One region of the Rhodoferax sp. WC2427 genome, then DNA from elsewhere that is predicted to be linked to it. Evidence: predicted binding sites of a transcription regulator. Region 1 holds the regulator's gene; each other region holds the start of a gene.
The links. The regulator sigma-54, encoded in region 1, starts transcription at its own class of promoters, with help from an activator protein. The targets are predictions, from matches to a motif close to TGGCANGNAANCTGCTTT.
Positions count from the first base shown of each region.

Region 1 (6,434 bases):
GGCAGCTTCAGGTCGGGCGTGAGGATCCAGCCGGTCCAGCCCGCGTAGTTGCGCTTCCAGTGGGTGGCCAGTTGGGGAAAGAAGTCGCTGCCACCGTCGTCGGTCTGCGCGGCTTCGCGGCGACCGGCCACACCGGCCACCTCGATCCGTTCGCCGTAGGGCGGGTTCAGCAGCATCACGCCCGAGGGCGCGGGCGGCATGCGCTGCAAGGCATCGCCACCGCGGAACTCGACCACGCCCGTGACCCCGGCGCGCTCGGCATTGCGGGTGGCGAAATCGACCATCCGGAAAGCCACATCGCTGCCAAAAATGGGGGCCTGCGGCTCGTGCTCGGCCTCGGCGGCCTGGTCCTGGATGGCCGACCACACATGGGGCTGGAACGGCAGCAGCTTCTCGAAGCCAAAGCGGCGCAGGCTGCCCGGGGCGATGTTGCAGGCAATCTGCGCAGCCTCGATGGCGATGGTGCCGCTGCCGCAGCAGGGGTCGTAGAAGGGCGTGGTGCCGTCCCAGCCGCTGGCGGCAATCATGGCGGCGGCCAGGGTTTCCTTCAGCGGAGCATCGCCCTTGTCTTCACGCCAGCCGCGCTTGAACAGCGCGTCACCCGACGTGTCGATGTAGATGGTGGCGTGCTCGGTGGTCAGGTGCAGGTAGATGCGCGCGTCGGGCCACTGCACGTTCACATCGGGGCGCACGCCAGTCTTGAAGCGGAAACGGTCGGCCACCGCGTCTTTCACCTTCAGGGCGGCGAAGTTCAGCGAGGTCAGCGGGCTGTGTTGCGCGGTGACTTCGATCTTGAAGCTCTGCTTGGGCGTAAACCAGATCTCCCAGGCCACGTTGCTCGCGGCCTCGTACAGGTCTTGCTCGTTGCGGTAGGGCGTGCTGGACAGCTCGATCAGCACCCGCTGCGCCAGGCGGCTGTGCAAATTGAGCCGCATCGCATCGCGCCACGACGAGCGCACCAGCACCCCGCCCCGGTGCGAGCGCAAATCCTCGCCCTGCAGCCCGGTAATCGCGTGCACCTCTTCGGCCAGCAGCTCTTCCACGCCAGCGGCGCAGGGTAAAAATAATTGGAGTTGGTTCATGGAGTCGGTGCCAAAGTGGGGCGCGGAGCGGGTCCGCTGGGAGGCGTGGAGTATCCCATAGGGGCATCTTGGCCTGCCAGTCCCCCGGGCAGGACCCGCACACGCAGGGACTGGTCAGGAGTCCGCTACAGCGCCTTGCGCAGATTCGTCGGCGCGATCCGCAAGGCTTCGCGGTACTTGGCTACCGTGCGGCGGGCGCATTCGATGCCCTGCTCTTTCAGCATATCCGACAGTTGGCTGTCGCTGAGCGGCTTTTTCAGGTCTTCGGAGGCAACGAACTGCTTGATGAGCGCGCGCACCGCCGTGCTGGAGGCATTGCCGCCCGTCTCGGTGCCCAGGGATGAGCCGAAGAAGTATTTCAGCTCGAAGGTGCCGTAGGGCGTAGCCATGTACTTGGCCGTGGTGACGCGGCTGATGGTGGACTCGTGCAGGCCCAGTTCGTCGGCAATCTCGCGCAGCACCAAGGGGCGCATGGCCAGCGCGCCGTGGCTGAAGAAGCTTTTTTGCCGCTCCACGATGGCGTTACTGACCCGCAAGATGGTGTCGAAGCGCTGCTGGATGTTCTTGATGAACCAACGGGCTTCCTGCAAGCGCTGCTGCAGGGCGGCGTTGTTCGAAGAGTCCTTGCCGCCACCCTTGTGCTGGCGCAGGGCGTTGGCGTAGATGTCGTGCACGCGCAGGCGCGGCATGACCTCGGGGTTCAGCACCACCCGGAACTTGGCGTTGGCACCCCGCCCCACTTTGGCCACGATCACGTCGGGCACCACGATGTTGCGCTCCACATCCACAAAGCGGCGGCCAGGCTTGGGCTCCAGCCGGGCGATCAGCGCAATGGCCAGTTTGATGTCGGCATCGGTGGCGTGGCAGAGCTGGGCCAGGCGCTTCACGTCGCGCCGGGCCAGCAGGTCCATGGGCTGGCGGCAGATGCGCAGTGCGATCTTGCGCACCGGGTCGTTGCCCATGGTGGATTGCAACGCCTTGAGCTGCAACACCAGGCATTCGCCCAGATGGGTCGCACCCACGCCAGCGGGCTCCAGGCTTTGCAGCAGGCCCAAGGCGACGGTGAAGCGGTGCACCAGCTCTTCCTGGGCCTCCAGGTCGTCGCCCGCCAGGCCCTGGGCCAGGCTGGCCAGGTCGTCTTCGAGGTAGCCGTCGTCGTTCAGGGACTCGATCAGGAAGCGCAGCGCCGCCTGGTCTACCTCACCCAGGCGCAGCGCCAGTGCCTGGCGGTGCAAAAAGCTGGTCAGCGATTCCTGGTTGCGGGCCAGCTCGGTGGCATCGGCCTCGCCGTCTTCGCCCAGGTTGTTCTGGCGGGCGGGTGCGTCGCCGCCCCACTCGCTGTCGTCGGGCTTCATCTCGGAGGTGCCGTCGCCATCCCAGCTGGTGTCGTCCCCACCGGTCAGCGGCGACTCTGAGTCATTTGAGCCCTCGGTGCTGGTCTCGCTTGTGTATTCAGCTACAGAAGTAGGAGCAGATTCGGTTTCGCGGTCGCCTGCGCTCACGGGCGTGTCGGCCTGGGCCAGGCCAAACTCTTCGCGGGGTGCGTCGTCCAGGTTGCGTTCCAGAAACGGGTTGTCGTCCAGCATCTGGTCCACTTCCTGGCTCAGCTCCAGGGTGGAGAGCTGCAACAGGCGGATGGACTGCTGCAACTGGGGCGTGAGCGCCAGGTGCTGGGAAACGCGTAGGGAAAGGCCTTGCTTCATCGTGCAATCACATGCGGAAGTGCTCGCCGAGGTAGACCCGACGCACATCGGCGTTGTCCACGATCTCGGACGGCGTACCTTCGGCCAGCACATGGCCGTCGCTGATGATGTAGGCGTGGTCGCAAATACCCAGGGTCTCGCGCACGTTGTGGTCGGTGATCAGCACGCCGATGCCGCGCGACTTCAAGAAGCCGATGATGCGCTGGATCTCGATCACCGCAATCGGGTCGATACCGGCAAACGGCTCGTCGAGCAGGATGAAACGCGGCTGGGTGGCCAAGGCGCGGGCGATCTCCACCCGGCGGCGCTCGCCACCCGACAGGGCCAGGGCGCTGGACTGGCGCAGGTGTTCCACCCGCAGGTCTTCGAGCAAGGCGGTCAGGCGCTGTTCGATCGCCTCCTTGGTCAGCGATTTACCGTCCTCGCCATGCTGCAACTCCAGCACGGCACGCACGTTTTCTTCCACCGTGAGCTTGCGAAAAATCGAGGCCTCTTGCGGCAAATAGCTCAGGCCGAGGCGCGACCGACGGTGGATTGGCATGTGCTCGACCGGCTGGCCGTCGATGGAGATACTGCCGCCATCGGCCCGTACCAGGCCCACGATCATGTAGAACGAGGTGGTCTTGCCCGCGCCATTGGGGCCGAGCAGGCCCACCACTTCGCCTTTTTTGACCGCCAGGGTCACGTCCTTCACGACCTTGCGGCTGCCATAGGCCTTTTGCAAATGGCGGGCCTCCAGGCGACTGTCTACAACCTCTGCCACGGCCTTCACTTTTGCGCGCCCTCCAACGTGGTGCTGGGTCGCAGCGCGGGGCTGGCGGAGCCCGCTGGCGCAGAGGCCACCGGGGCCACCACCTTGGGAGTCAACATGGCGCGGACCCGACCGTTCTGGCCACCGGGGTTGTTCGCGGGCGTGCCGTTGTCCACCGTGAAGACATCGGTGGTGTTGTCGTAGACGATGACACCACCGGTCACTTCGTCATTGACCTTGCTGCCCAGCAGGCGGCGCATCACGGCGCGCTTGATGAAACGCACGTTGTCGAGCTTGCTGCTGTATTCGATGGTTTCGCCTTCGCCCTCGATGTATTCGTCGACGCCGTCGCGCTTTTGCTTGAAGTAGGCCAGCTTGCCGGGCTCGGCGGTGACCACGCCAAACTGGTTGCCCTCGGCGTCCTGGCGCACATCTACACGGGCTCCACGGATGACGATAGTCCCCTTGGTCATGACCACGCGCCCCGTAAACACGTTGGTTTGCTTCAGGTCGTCGTAGCGCATGGCATCGGACTCGACGTTCATGGGCTTGAGGCGGTCGGCTTTTTCAGCCCAGGCAGCGCTGCCCGCACAAGTGCACAGCAACAAGAGTAGGAAGGTGTGGTAGGCGTTTTTCATAGAGGCACGAATCTTGCAGATGATTGTACCGGTCGATTCGGGTAGCCCAGAAAAAAGCCCGCAAAAGCGGGCTCATAGGTGCGGTACGCGGGCGACCGGTCAGGTTTTTTGCTGCGACACCAGGTAATCCACCACCGTCAGGCCACGCTCCATCGACTGGGCTTGCGTGCCGTCGGTGTAGAAGCGTCCGGCCACACCCATGGCGGGCACACCGGCGACTTTGTAGGCCTCTTGCAGTTGCGCGGCCTTGCGCACCTTGGTGGCCACCGAGAACGAGTTGTAGGTTTCCACAAACTTGGCTTTGTCCAGGCCCTGCTTGGCGGCCCATTCGATCACCAGGTTGTCCTTGTCCAGCTTTTGGCGCTCGACATGGATGGCGTTGAACACCTTTTCGTGCACCGCCTCCAACTGGCCCATGGCCTCCAGCGTGTAGTACAGCTTCTGCGGCGGCACGAAACTGTCCTGGAACACCACCGGCACGCGGCGGAAAGCCACATTCTTGGGCAGCTTCTTGAGCCAGGCGGTCAGCGCGGGCTCAAAGGCAAAGCAATGCGGGCAGGCGTACCAGAAGAACTCGATCACCTCGACCTTGCCCGCCGGGGCTTCGGTGGGCACGGGTTTGTCCAGCACCAGGTAATCGGTGCCAGCCACAGGCGGCTTGCCCTGCGCGTGGGCGCTACCGACAGGGGACAGAACCAGGGCCGAGCCCGCCAGAACGCTGGCAGAGGTCAGGGAAAACTCACGACGTTTCATTGCTAATCACTCCTTGTGGGGGTCAGACGGGGCTGGGTTGAAAAAGTTCAGCCCGGATGCCCACGGTAAATACAACGCCGGACTACCGCTGTACGCGGACCAGGGTGGTGTCGCCACCGGCACTTTCCAGCTTGTCTTTGGCGCGCTCGGCATCTTCGCGCTTGGCAAAGGGGCCCATGCGCACGCGGTAGACGGTGCGGCCTGACTGCTCGCGCTCGGTAACCTTGGCTTCCATGCCCATCATGGCCAGCTTGGCGCGCTGGGCTTCGGCGTCTTCGGTGGTGCGGAAAGCCCCAGCCTGCACGAAATACTCGAACGGCTCGGCGGTCGGGGCCAGGGCGGGTGCGGCGGTGCTCGGTGCCGCCTTGGCTTTGGCCTTGGCCAGATCGCCCAGCGGGTCGGCGCTGGTGGCCGGCGCACTGGTGGCGGGTTTGGGCTCGGGCTTGGCCACCGGCTTGGCCGCCACCGACGCCGCCGGGGCCGCTGGCACCACGGCGGGCGGCGGCACGGCCACGGTAGGCTCGGGAGCCGGTTCAGGCGACGCCGCCGGCGCCACCGGACGCACCGGGTTTTTGCCGTGCAGCGGGGTGTTGGGGTCCCAGTCCTTGTTCTTCTGGGTTTCGGCGGCGTCGTGGTCGGCACCGCTGATCTGGGTCTTGCCGCTCATGAACGGAATCGGCACCTTGGTGACGTACACCGCCACCGCCAGCGCCGATCCCAAGCCCACCACCACCCCGACGATGAAGCCGATGATGGTGCCGCCGCTTTGCTTTTGCTTTTTCATACGTGCTGTCACTTACATTTTCTCCGGGGCACTCACACCGAGTACCGCCAAACCATTGTGCAGTACCTGGGCGCAGGCAGCGACCAGGGCCAGACGGGCCAATTTGAGCGGCTCGTCGTCCACCAGCACGCGCTCTGCGTCGTAGTAGCTGTGCAGATTGGCGGCCAGTTCGCGCAGGTAGAAGGTCACGTCGTGCGGGGCAAAGCCCTCGGTGGCGTTGGTCAGCATCTCGGGATACTTGGCCAGTTGCAGCATCAGGGTCTGGGCCTGGGGCACCAGCAGGCTGGACAGGTCCACGCCCTGCAAGCTGGCCACATCGCCCGCCCAGTCGCGCAGCATCTTGCAGATGCGGGCATGGGCGTACTGCACGTAGTAGACCGGGTTGTCGTTGTTTTGCGAGCGGGCCAGGTCGATGTCGAAGGTGTATTCGGTATCGGGCTTGCGGCTGAGCAGGAAGAAACGCACCGCGTCCTTGCTGGTCCAGTCGATCACGTCGCGCAAGGTGACGTAGCTGCCGGCGCGCTTGGAGATCTTGACCTCTTCGCCGCCGCGCACCACCCGCACCATGGTGTGCAGCACGTAGTCGGGATAGCCCAGCGGGATGCCCACGTTGGCCGCCTGCAACCCGGCGCGCACCCGGGCGATGGTGCCGTGGTGGTCGGTGCCCTGGATGTTGACCACCTTGGTGAAGCCGCGCTGCCATTTGGCGATGTGGTAGGCCAC
Region 1 covers NZ_CP162006.1:4,319,953-4,326,386, forward strand. The annotation lists gene AB3G31_RS20120 (class I SAM-dependent RNA methyltransferase) at 1-1,082, opposite strand, end outside; gene AB3G31_RS20125 (RNA polymerase factor sigma-54) at 1,208-2,785, opposite strand; gene lptB (LPS export ABC transporter ATP-binding protein) at 2,793-3,548, opposite strand; gene lptA (lipopolysaccharide transport periplasmic protein LptA) at 3,554-4,174, opposite strand; gene AB3G31_RS20140 (thiol:disulfide interchange protein DsbA/DsbL) at 4,274-4,927, opposite strand; gene AB3G31_RS20145 (SPOR domain-containing protein) at 5,010-5,711, opposite strand; gene argS (arginine--tRNA ligase) at 5,724-6,434, opposite strand, start outside.

Region 2 (6,434 bases), 870 kb from region 1:
TTTGGGTCGGCGGCCTTATAACGACATCGTTATCGACAACTTGGCGGTCAGTGGCGAGCATGCCGTGGTGTTGATGGTGGGGCACGAGGTGCACCTGGAAGACCTCAACAGCACCAACGGCACTTACATCAACGGCAAGGCTGCACGCAAGCAGATTTTGCAAAACAACGATCTGGTGGAGGTGGGCAAGTACAAGCTCAAGTTCATCAACGAGGCCACCGAAACCGGCTTCGAGAAGACCACCATGGCCCGGCCCGGCATGTTGGGCACCCCCCCAGTGCCATCGGGCTCGGGCAACCTGAACCGGCGCGCCACCGACCACTCGGCCGCCATGCCCCTGGCGGGTACGGAGACCATCACCCTGAGCCATGCAGCGATCAAGGTACTGACGGGTGCCGCTGCCGGACGCGAAGTCACACTGACCAAAGTGGTCACCACGCTGGGCAAGCCGGGCGTGGCAGTCGCCGCCATTACCCGCCGCCCCCACGGTTATGTGGTGGGACATGTAGAGGGTGCAGAACTTCCCACCTTGAACGCCACCCCGATCGGCGCAACACCAGTGGCACTCAAGCATGGTGACGTATTGCAACTGGCGGGCACACAAATGCAATTTATCCAGCCGTGACCAGGCTGTGCCGCCGCGGGAGGGGCGGCTGATGCGAGCACTGGTGCAACACTGGCCCCGGGTGCTTGTGACCCTCATTCCGGTCATTTTTGCCTTGTTGCATGCTGCAGGCATCTTGCAACTGGGCGTTTTGCAGCACCTGGATAACATCATTTTTGATGCACGCCTGCGGGCCACCATGCCCCGCACCCTGGACGAGCGCATCGTCATCGTGGACCTGGATGAAAAGAGTCTGACCGAACTGGGTTGGCCCTGGAGCCGCAACAAGCTCGCCGCACTGGTCAACACCCTGTTTGAACGCCAAAAAATCCGCCTGCTGGGTTTTGACGTGGTGTTTGCCGAAACAGACGAAAGTTCGGGCCTGGCCCAGTTGCAACAACTGGCACGCCACCAGTTGCGCGACCAACCCGGTTTTGCCGAAGCCGTGCAGCAACTGCGCAGCACGCTGGACTTTGACGCGGCCTTTGCACGGTCGCTGCGCAATCGGCCGGTGGTGCTGGGCTACTACTTCAGCAGCGACCGCGACGGACGCACCTCGGGCACCTTGCCCGCTCCGGTGGTGGATGCAAAGGTTATCCAAGAGCGTCCATTGGGGTTAACCGTCTGGAGCGGCTACAACTCCAACATCGACAGCATTGCCACCGCCGCACCCAACGCCGGATTCTTTAACGCCATCACCGACGCAGACGGCGTAGTCCGCTCCCTGCCGCTGCTGGCCGAGCACCAGGGCCGCGATTACGAGTCTTTGTCACTGGGCATGTTTCGCATGCTGACGGGCCTACCCCGCGTCACGCCCGGCTTCTCGAAAGACAGTTTTGGAACATCCCAGCAGGAAAGCCTGCTGCTCCAACATGGCAACCAGCAGCAGGCCATACCCATGGATGCACGCGGTGCCGTGTTGGTGCCGTTTCGTGGCGCAGGTGGTACCAGCCACGGCCAGGGCAACTCCTACCGCTACGTTTCCGCCGCCGATGTCCTGGCCCACCGCCTGCCCGACCGCAGTTTGCAAGACAAGATCGTGTTGGTGGGCACCACGGTGCCCGGGCTGCTCGACCTGCGTGTCACCCCCGTGGGCGAAACCTACCCCGGAGTGGAGATCCACGCCAACGTTCTGTCCGGCCTGATGGACGGCAACATCGCGGTCAAACCCGACTATGCCGTGGGCTACGACATCCTGGTGCTGCTGTTGGCCGGACTGACCCTGGCCTGGGCTCTGCCGCGCTTGTCCGCCCTGCGCGCAGTGGCGCTCAGCGCAGGCGTGCTGCTGTCGGTGGTGGGCCTGAACGGAGCGCTGTACCTTGGCCATGGACTGGTGTTGCCGCTGGCCGCCGCATTGTGGATGGTGGTGACCGCGTCGGTGCTGAACATGGCGTATGGCTACTTTGTCGAAAGCCGCTCCAAACGCGAATTGGCCCACCTGTTCGGTACCTACGTACCACCTGAGCTGGTCGACGAGATGCTCAAGCACCCCGACAGCTACACCATGCGCGCCAGCAACCAGGAGCTGACGGTGATGTTTTGCGACATCCGGGGCTTTACCCAAATGTCCGAGAACATGGAGCCGCTGCAATTGCAAGCGGTACTCAACGGCGTGTTCAGCCAACTCACCGCGCAGATACGTACCCACCGCGGCACCATCGACAAATACATGGGCGACTGCGTGATGGCCTTTTGGGGCGCACCAGTGGCCACTGCCGACCACGCCCAATTGTCGGTGCAAGCCGCACTGGCCATGGTGCAGGCCGTAGAGCAATTGAACGAAGAGCACCGCAGCCGCAGCATTCCCGAAATCAGCATCGGCATAGGCCTGAACACCGGCAGCATGTGCGTTGGCGACATGGGCTCCAATATTCGGCGCAGCTACACCGTGATCGGTGACGCCGTCAACCTTGGGGCCCGGCTGGAAGGTTTGAGCAAAATATACGGTGTGGCCATCGTCGTCAGCGCCTCCACCCGCGCGCAGGCGCCCGAATGTGTATGGCAAGAACTCGACAAAGTCCGCGTCAAAGGCAAAGAACAGGCCGTGGCCATTTACACGCCCCTGGCAGCCGCAAACCCCACTTCCCCCCTGCTGGCGGACGAACTCCAGCTCTGGGACCGCTTCCTGGGCCACTACCGTACCCAAAATTGGACGGCATGCGAACCGCAAATACTGCAACTGCAAAACATGGATGCGACAAAATACCTCTACCGCCTCTATGCCGAACGAGTTGCTACCATGCGCGTGTTACCGTCCGATCCCACATGGGATGGTGCTACCAATTTTGAAACCAAATAAAGGGTGTCGTCATGAAAGTCCGCGTGCTGGGATGCTCTGGTGCCATCGCTAAAGACTGCAAAACCACATCGTTCCTGGTCGATGCCGATGTACTGATCGATGCCGGCACCGGCGTGGGCGACCTCACCCTGGACGAGATGTGCGCCATCAACCACGTCTTTCTGACCCACTCCCACCTCGACCACGTTGCCGCGCTGCCGCTGATGGTGGACGCCGTCGCCTCCCAACGCACCGCTCCCCTCAAAATCTACGCGCTCGCCGGCACCATCGCCGCGCTGAAAACGCATATTTTCAACAACGTGATCTGGCCCGACTTCAGCGTCATCCCCACCGTTGCTGCGCCATTCATCACCTTCCATGAAATCACCGTGGGTGAAACCACATTGATTACCGGCAAAACCATCGAAGCGCTGCCTGCTGTGCACACCGTGCCTGCGGTGGGCTACGCTGTTTCGGCAGGTGGCCCTTGTTGGGTGTTTACCGGCGACACCGAACGCAATCCGGCGTTCTGGCAGCGACTGGAGCAACTCGACGTGGCCATGCTGGTGATCGAAACCGCCTTCAGCAACCGCGAAAAAGACCTCGCCCGCCGCAGCCTGCACCTGTCGCCGGTAGCGCTGGCCGAGGAGCTCGAAGGCATTAACCCCCGGAAACAATTCCCCATCTTCATTACCCACACCAAACCCTTCGAGACAGAGCTGATCATGGACGAGATCGCCGAATTTGATGGCGCATTGCCGGCGGGACGGCACGTACCGCATGACATCCGGTGGCTCAAGGCCGGGCAAGCGTTTGAGGTCTGACTTAGCGCGGCGACGGACTTTGGCGGGTGACAAAAATGTCGCGACCTTCATTTCCCTGAAGACAAGTTGACAAAAATGCGCCTCTCTCCGCGCGAGAATGCAAGAAAAAGTTACAAATCAACCCAATTTGTGGCAAATTTCACGAGCCTTTGCACCAAAGCGCGCTGGCACGCAACCTGCGTTACAGCTGTGTCTTAACCGTTCACCCTAGGAGTACTCCATGAAAATGAAACGTTCACTGCAACAAGGCTTTACCTTGATCGAATTGATGATCGTCGTGGCGATCATCGGTATTTTGGCGGCTGTAGCCTTGCCTGCATACCAGGACTACACCGTGCGCGCAAAGGCCACGGAAGTGATCTTGGCGGCCTCTTCGCCAAAGACCAGCGTTTCTGAAGCGGCCCAAACACTTGGTCAGATGCCGGGAACTAACAGCGTGACGGTCGATACGCAAGCATCCACATACGTGGCCTCGGTCAGTTATGCCCAAACTAATTCATCGGTCGGCGTTATCACTGCTACTGCCAGTATTGCTCGCGAAGCCAAATTGGCGGCAGGTGGTACGGGCAGTACCGCCGGAACGATTGTGTTGACAGGTACCATCCAGGGTAACGGCCAGGTTGTCTGGGTATGCTCTGGAACCATTGCATCCAAATACCGCCCTGCAAGCTGCCAAGGCTAATATTGCGGGTACGATCAAAAAGCCTCCTTCGGGGGGCTTTTTTTATGCCTCCTCTCAATGGCGAGGCTCATGGGTTTTCAAGGGGTTTGATCTAGTGCTTTCAAAACATCCGCTTCCACCGCTATGGTTAGGCTTATGGGCACCATTGCTCGCCATTGCCTGGGTGATGCCCAACCACTACTTCCCTTGGCCTGCTTTTCATTCGGATGCTTGGGTAGCGGTCATGCTGGCGATAGCGGGAGCAGCGGTGTTGATGCGGTCCCCTGCCCCTGTCGCATGGCATGGAATTACCGTGGTGATGGCTTTGTTGGCGGCAATGCCTTTTGTGCAGTTTGCTACAGGATTGCTGCCGTTCAGTGGACAAGCTTGGCTCTACACCGCGTTTGTGTTGGGTCTGCTGATGGCCTTGTTGGTGGGGGCTGGATGGGAGGCAGCGACGCCTGGGAAAGCGGCGGATGGTTTGTTTTTAGCCATTGGAATCGCAGCACTTGCCTCGGTGGGGATGCAGCTACGCCAGTGGTTTGGGTTGGCGGAAGACGGTGTCGAGATGACGATTTGGACTGCCGAGTTCACACCTGGGCGGCCTTCTGCTAATTTAGGGCAACCGAACCAATTGGCGACCCTGTTGCTGTGGGCGGTGCTGGGTTGCGCGTGGGCCGTGTTACGCAAGCAGGCACGGATCGGGTATGCCGTCTTGGCCACCATGTTTCTTCTGTTTGGTGTAGCGCTAACACAGTCGCGTGTTGCCTTTATGGCCATCCTGCTGATCACCTTGTGCGCCTGGGCTTGGCGGCGGTTTTTACCGTCCCGTGGTCCTTGGGTGGTGACGCTGCTTTGTGTGTATTTCTTGGTGTGCGCCTTGTCCCTGCAGCACCTCAGCGACCTGTTTGGTCTGGATGTGCAGATTCGGTCCGTCTCCCTGGGTGGAGGCTCCACCGAATTGCGGCTCAAAGCCTACCGCTTGTTTCTAGACGCTGTTTCTCAGCGCCCTTGGTGGGGTTTTGGCTGGGACCAGCTCGCCGTGGCGCAGCTGGCAGTGGCACAGAACCATGGAACGCTGTCATCATTTTTCCAGCATTCGCACAACTTGTTTTTGGACTTGGTGCTGTGGTGCGGCATTCCCATTGGCGGCGTGGTTATTTTGGCTTTGGTGGGCTGGATTTTGCGTGCAGCCTGGAAGGTAAATTCCCGCGAAGATATGGTGCTGGTGCTGTTCATAATGGTCGTTGGGCTACATGCCATGGTGGAGCTGCCCCTGCACTACGCATATTTCCTGTTGCCCACAGGGCTGGTAATGGGCATGTTGAACCAGCGCCAGCACCGGTGGGTGGCGTGGAGTTGCAATCGCTGGAGCGTCTTGGTTTTATGGCTGGGCACCAGCGTGCTGCTGGGAACCATCATTAGCGACTATTTGCGCGTAGACAGTAGTTTTAGAACTTTCAGGCTGGATGCCGCACACATTGGAACTCTACCGCCTGGGCTTCCACCCGATGTCCTGGTACTGAACCAAATGCGGGAATTTATTGTCAATGCCCGACTTGAAGTCCAACCCACAATCAGCGCAGCTGAGTTGGAGAAGTTGCGTAGTTTGACCACCAGCTTTCCCAATCCCAGCAATTTGTTTAATTTCGCGAAGGCCTTGGCGTTTCGCCACGAGCCAGAAGCGGCCACAGATTGGATCGCCAAGGTGCTGAAGGTGCAGCCGGCTGAATTCAACGTGACCATGCGCCGCGCCTGGAAGGCCCAAGCGGCCACCCAACCGGCCATGGCGGCGGTCCAGTGGCCTGAAACCGACGACGCACCGGCGGCCCCCAGCGCGCAACAACCTTAATCTTTGCTGCCATGCGCCCAGCCGCCACGTCCCCCGCAGCGACCGGCATCGCCACCCTCCTCCTCGCCCTCCCCTGGCTCAACCCCTTCGCCCCCGGCCCGATGGCGGCGATGGTGCCCTGGCTGGTGGCGCTGGCGTCAGTGGCGGGGCTTTTGGCGGTGCAGGCGATTTGGCAACCTGCCCGGCGGGCGGGCGCCTCTGGCTGGGCCGGTGCT
Region 2 covers NZ_CP162006.1:407,799-414,232, reverse strand. The annotation lists gene AB3G31_RS01945 (FHA domain-containing protein) at 1-625, shown strand, start outside; gene AB3G31_RS01940 (CHASE2 domain-containing protein) at 693-2,903, shown strand; gene AB3G31_RS01935 (3',5'-cyclic-nucleotide phosphodiesterase) at 2,915-3,706, shown strand; gene AB3G31_RS01930 (pilin) at 3,933-4,388, shown strand; gene AB3G31_RS01925 (Wzy polymerase domain-containing protein) at 4,555-6,219, shown strand; gene AB3G31_RS01920 (PglL family O-oligosaccharyltransferase) at 6,231-6,434, shown strand, end outside.
Region 2: the regulator sigma-54 is predicted to act here: its motif matches at 3,872-3,889, upstream of AB3G31_RS01930 (pilin).

Region 3 (6,434 bases), 1.9 Mb from region 1:
CGCAGCCGGGCTGCCGGGGCGGTGGTGGAGGCGTTCCAGTACGGAAACGGCTCCTCGAACGCGCCGCGCAGGTCCATGGCCATTACCAGCTTGTCGCCCGGATAGGCGTTGAAGCTGGTGAGTAGTGCCTTGGCCTGGCCGAGGATGGCCACGGCCAGCTGGGGCCGTTCGCTGCGGTTGTTGCTGTGGCCGCCCACAATGGGCACGCCGTAGGTTTGGGAGGCGCGGGCCATGCCTTGCAGCATTGCGCCCGCCGGGTCCATGCCTTGGCTCCACAGCGCGTTGACCACCGCCGTCGGGCGGCCGCCCATGGCGTAGATGTCGCTCACGTTCACCATCACGCTGCAGTAGCCCGCAAACCAGGGCATGCGGGTGATGAAATCTTCCACCAGGCCCTCGATGGCCAACAGCAGGTAGCCGCCCTGGCCGTCGGGGATGGCGGCGCAGTCGTCGCCCACTGGCACAGCCTGCGCCAGCGCGGCGCTGCCGCCGGGCAGGGCGGCCCCCAGCGCGGTGACGATGTCGCTGATGTCGCGCTTGTGGGCAAAGCCCCGGCTGTCGCGCAGGAAGTTGCAAAGGTGTTCGGCGCTCATAGCGAACCCCGTGCGCGGGTCACAAACCCGCTGACCGGGTCGAAGCAAGGTGGGTAGGCGGCCAGATCCGCCTGCATCTCGCAGTGCGGGCGGCCATGGATGCTGAGCTCGCCCAGCTGCTGCCATTTCAGGCGCCGAAACAGCGGGGCGTTCTGCGCCTGCACATGGGCTAAAAAGCTGTGGCAGCCCAGCGCGTGGGCACGGCTGACCGCCAGCCGGATCAGCGTCGCGCCCAGGTGGCCCTGGCTGCGGAACGACGGATGCACCGCCAGCCGCGAGCCCCACCACAGGCCGGGCGACTTTTCATGGATGCGCACCGTGCCCACCACCTGGTCGGGCATGCCACCGCGGCAGGACATCGCCACCAGCAGCAGGGATGCGTCGTCGATGCTATCGCGGTCGTCGCCGGTGAAGATGCCTTGCTCGATGCAGAACACGGCCCGGCGCAGCGCAAAGGCCTCGCGCCGCTCCCAGTCCTGGCAGGCGGCGCGCACCCGAAACTCGACCGGGGCCCAGACGGGCGGAGTTTCCAGGATGTTGTCGATGCAGAGCATGGTGGTTTCCTTTGGACGTTTCTAGAAATTCAGAATTTCGGGATGAAGTGCGAGGCGCCCGGAGCGCAGGACACCGGAATGCACTTCAGTGCATGACGATTCCGAGCACCGCGCAACGACGCAATTCGCCCGAAAAATGGATTTATGGAAATGTCCATCAGGTTTCGTAGACCGACAGGGAGGAGCACGCGCCGCACTTGCCGCACCCGGCCTTGATGTCGCTGGAGCGCAAATTCGCGTCCGCCACGCTGCGGCCCAGGGGCTGCAGGATGGAGCGCATGAACTCGGGCGAGGGGGCCGCGTGGTCTTCCAGCGGCGTGCCGCTGATCGGCACAAACGGCACCACAAACGGGTACACGCCCAGCGCCAGCAGCTGGTCGCAGGTCTGCAAAATGGCTTCCCGTGTATCGCCCAGCCCGGCAAGGATGTAGGTGCTGACCTGGCCCCGGCCAAACACGCGCACGGCCGCTTCAAACGCCTCCATGTAGCGGCTGATCGGCACCTGGGCCTTGCCGGGCATGATTTTTTCGCGCAGATCGGGCGTGACCACCTCCAGGTGCATGCCTAAGGTGTCGATGCCCGAGGCCCGCATGCGCTCAAACCACACATCCTTGTCCGGCGGCTCGCACTGGCCCTGGATGGGGATGTTGACGGCGGCCTTGATGGCGAACGCGCTGTCGCACAGCACCTGGGCACCCCGGTCGGTGGCGTTGGGCGTGCCGGTGGTCATCACCATGTGCTTGATGCCGTCCAGCAGCACGGCGGCGCGGGCCACTTCGGCCAGTTGCTGCGGGGTCTTGTGGGCAATGGTGCGGCCTGCGGCGAGCGACTGGCCGATTGCGCAGAACTTGCAGGTCTTTTTGCGGCTCTCGTAGCGGATGCAGGTTTGCAGCACCGTGGTGGCCAGCACGTCCGCGCCGTGCAGCGTGGCGATGTGCGAGTAGGGCACACCGTCCATCGTCTGCAGGGCATAAAAGCGTGGCTGCTTGGGGAAGCTGATGCTGGCAATCGGGATGCTGCCGCGCGTTACCACGCTGCGGCCTTGGGCATCGGGTGCCAGCGCGGTGAAGGGCGAGTTCCAGGCGGTGGAGGTGTGCACCGGGACCATGATGGTATGGCCGTCCACCGTGACCGCCTTGTGGTCGCTGGGACCCGCGCCGCCCTTGCGGCTGGCCACGCCCGCGCTAGGGTCCACCAGCCGCAGCCCGAAGGACTGCAACTCGGTCATCAACTCACGGTTCATAGGTTGGATGCTGAGGTTCATACAGGCTTTCAGAAGTGGAGGGGGTGGCGGCCATGCGCTGCAGGGGCACGGCGGGGCGGTCGTTGAGCACCAGGCCCAGCAGCTCGGGGCGGGCGTAGTGGCCCACCGAATCCATCATGCGTTTGCGCTTGGTGATCAGCGCCATGTCCAGGTCGGCGATGACCATGCCTTCGCCCTCGGTCAGCGGCGGGGCCAGGTGCTTGCCTTCCGGCGACACGATCGCGGTGTGACATCCGCCGCGCAGGGCTTTTTGCAGGCTGGCGTCGGGGGTGATGGCCATGATTTGCGCATCGGTCAGCCAGCCGGTGGCGTTGACCACAAAGCAGCCAGACTCCAGCGCGTGGTGGCGGATGGTGACCTCCATTTGCTCGGCAAAAATCGGCCCCACCAGCGAGCCAGGAAACTGCGCGCAGTGGATTTCTTCGTGCTGCGCCATCAGGCTATAGCGGGCCAGCGGGTTGTAGTGCTCCCAGCAGGCCAGTGCGCCGACGCGGCCCACGGCGGTATCCACCACCTTCAGCCCGGCCCCATCGCCCATGCCCCAGACCATGCGCTCGTGGTAGGTGGGGGTGATCTTGCGGCGCTTCAGCGCCAGGCTGCCGTCGGCATCGAACACCAGTTGGGTGTTGTACAGGCTGCCATGGTCGCGCTCGTTCACGCCCAGCACCACCACCATGCCGTGGGCCCGCGCCTGCTCGGCCACCGCCGCCGTCACCGGGCCGGGCACCACCACGGCGCGCTCATACAGCTTGAGGTGGGGCGCGCCCTGCAGCACCGGCGGAAGCACGAACGAGAAGTAGGGGTAGTAGGGCATGAAGGTCTCGGGGAAGACCATGATCTGCACGCCCTTGGCGGCCCCTTCGGCTATGGCTGCGCACACCCGCTCCAGCGTGCCCTCGGGGCGTTCAAAGTCCGGGGCGATCTGCACCGCCGCGGCACGTACGGTTGTGGGTGTGGCGGCCATTTACAGGGTCCAGGTGTCGAGGATGACGGCACCGGCCTTTTTGTGGATCAGCACGATGTCCAGCACGTCCAGCGGGCTGATCGGGCGGATGCCTTCTATCAACGCGCCTTCGCCGTGGCCGTAGAGCGCCTGCAGCGCAAAGCGGCAGGCGTAGACCTTGCCGCCCTCGGCCATGAACTTGGTGATCTGGTTGTTGAAGTTCTGGTGGCCGGGGAAAGCCTCGTCGCCCAGCGTGGGAAAGCCGCGTTGCACGCCCAACGTGACACCCGGGCCGTACAGCAGCACCGAGGTCTCGAAACCCTTGCGCTGCAAACGGGTGGCCTGCAGCAGGTTGACGAAGCCGATGGAGCCTTCAAAGGCCACCGTGTGGAAGGTGACCAGGGCTTTCTCGCCCGGTGCGGCCTTCACGTCTTCAAACACTTTTTCTTCGTAATCGACAAGGTAGTCGCCTTTGGCGTTGGCGGGCTTGGTGACTTTGGGCATGGGGAATCTCCGGTAGAGGTGGATAAATGAAGGGAAGCGCCCTGGACATTTCGCACGCTCCGTGCCACGGAAACGGACCCACCATACGATCAAGTCGCCATCAAACCCGCCGGATATGCCCCGGCGGTTTAAAAACTTTTTTTCAGGCCCTGAAAGCAGCGCTTGGCGGTGTTTTTCCGCACTGGATTAATGCGTTTTCCATGCGATCAATGCACCCGATAAACTGTTTTTGTGCACCAGCAGGATGCACAATCTCGGTGTGCAGCGGGCTTGGAACTTGCATCAATGATTGGATGCCAATGCAATCAAGTCATGCGATCAAGTTGAACGACCCGGTCACTCAACCTCGGTTCCTCAGTTGACCGCTTGTTCTTCTCAATAAAACCAAATGGCTTTTGAGCGCCTCAACTTCAAACGGCTCACCTCTTGGGTGAACCACGCTACACACCCGATTGCACCAATGGGGCCGCGTCTGGGGTCGTTACTCCGCCTGGTGGGCATGGGCCCGCTGCGTTGTCGCGCCTACCCATCCACGCCCCCAACGGCACACTCAGGCGCGTCCAACTAAGGAACCTCGGTTGTGAACAAAACCCCCGCCCACTGGATCAAGAAGCTGCACAAGAGCGACAAACCGGCCTACCTCTTGATGGCCGACCTGATTGCCGACGACGTGCGCACCGGCCGATTGGTAGCCCGCGACCGCCTGCCCACGTTGCGCGAGCTGGCCGGGGACCTGCAGCTCAACTACACCACCGTGGCGCGCGGCTACAGCGAGGCCCGCAAGCGCGGTCTGATTGACAGCCACGCGGGCATGGGCACCTACGTGCGCGGCTCCAGCCCCAGCCTGCCCCTGCGCGGCGGCAGCGCGGCCGAGATGACCATGAACCTGCCGCCCGAGCCCCAAGACCCGGCTTTGCTGGCCCACATGCATGACACAGCAGCCGGTGTGATGGCCAGCGCCGACCTGTACGCCTTGCTGCGCTACCAGGACTTTGGCGGCACCCTGCACGACCGCGAGGTGGCCGCCCAGTGGCTGCGCCGCCGCGTGCCCACCTGCCGGGTGGAGCAGGTGCTGGTCTGCCCCGGCATCCACAGCGTGCTCACCGCACTGTTCTCGCAACTGGCGCGCCCCGGCGAACTGGTGTGTGTAGAGGCACTGACCTATCCCGGTGTAAAAGCCATCGCTGCCCAGCTCGGCATCCAGCTGCACGCGCTGCCACTGGACGACGACGGCCCCAGCGCCGAAGCCTTCGAGCACGCCTGCAAAACCCTGCACCCCAAGGCGCTGTACTGCAACCCCACGCTGCTCAACCCCACCACCGCCACCGTCAGCCGCTCCCGCCGCGAAGCCCTGGCCGATGTAGCGCTGCGCTACGCCATTCCGATCATTGAAGACGATGCCTATGCGATGTTGCCCAGGGACATGCCGCCGACCATGGCCACCCTGGCCCCGGGCCTCACCTACTACATCACCGGCTTCGCCAAATGCTTTGGCGCGGGCCTGCGCAACGCCTATGTGTGCTCGCCCGGCGACCGCCAGTCGCAGCGGCTGGCCGGGGCCCTGCGCGCCACCACGGTGATGGCCTCGCCGTTCACCAACGCACTCGCCACCTTCTGGGTGGAAGACGGCACGGCCGACGCCATGCTGCAAGCCATCCGCAGCGAATGCGCCGCCCGCCAGGCGGTGGCCGAACGCCACCTCGCCCCCTTTGGCATGCGCGGCCACCCCGAGGCCTTCCACCTGTGGCTGCCCGTGGCCGAGGGCTGGAGCCCCGTGGAACTGGCCGCCCACCTGCGCGGCCAGGGCGTGGGCGTGGTGGCCAGCGCCGCGTTTTCCACCGACGGCGACCCGCCCGATGCCGTGCGCATCTGCCTGGGCGGCCCCACCACGCTGGACGAATGCGAGCGCGGCATGCACCTAGTGGCTGATACGCTGCTACACCCTGTTCACCACCACGCCACCAACCTTTAACCCGAGGAGACACCATGGAAACCAAACCCCCACTGCCGCCGTTCACGCAAGAGACCGCCACGCAAAAGACCCGCATGGCCGAAGATGCCTGGAACAGCCGCGACCCCGACCGCGTGGTGCAGGTCTACACCGAAGACACCCGCTGGCGCAACCGCGCCGAGTTCCCCACCGGCCGCGCCGAAGTGCACCAGTTTTTGACCCGCAAATGGGCCAAGGAGCTGGACTACCGCCTCATCAAGGAGCTGTGGGCGCACGCGGGCAACCGCATCGCCGTGCGCTTTGCCTACGAGTGGCACGACGCGGCAGGCCAGTGGTTTCGCAGCTACGGCAACGAAAACTGGGAGTTCACCGAGCACGGCCTGATGGCCTGGCGCTTTGCCAGCATCAACGACCTGGCGATTACCGAGGCTGAGCGCAAATTCCACTGGCCCCTGGGGCGCAGACCCGACGACCACCCCTCGCTGAGTGCTATGGGTTTATAGAGAAATTTTCAGCCTGTGATTGGCAGCTTGTGCTTATGGATAGAGCGTAAGCAGCTATCAAAAAGATACTATTTTTTTCAAAACCGGAGTTTTCATGAACCGCTTAGAGATCACCGAAAAAA
Region 3 covers NZ_CP162006.1:2,433,340-2,439,773, forward strand. The annotation lists gene AB3G31_RS11475 (sll0787 family AIR synthase-like protein) at 1-593, opposite strand, end outside; gene AB3G31_RS11480 (MSMEG_0567/Sll0786 family nitrogen starvation N-acetyltransferase) at 590-1,147, opposite strand; gene AB3G31_RS11485 (MSMEG_0568 family radical SAM protein) at 1,305-2,375, opposite strand; gene AB3G31_RS11490 (Nit6803 family nitrilase) at 2,380-3,375, opposite strand; gene AB3G31_RS11495 (MSMEG_0572/Sll0783 family nitrogen starvation response protein) at 3,376-3,858, opposite strand; gene AB3G31_RS11500 (PLP-dependent aminotransferase family protein) at 4,439-5,830, shown strand; gene AB3G31_RS11505 (DUF1348 family protein) at 5,845-6,312, shown strand; gene cynS (cyanase) at 6,407-6,434, shown strand, end outside.
Region 3: the regulator sigma-54 is predicted to act here: its motif matches at 4,047-4,064, upstream of AB3G31_RS11495 (MSMEG_0572/Sll0783 family nitrogen starvation response protein).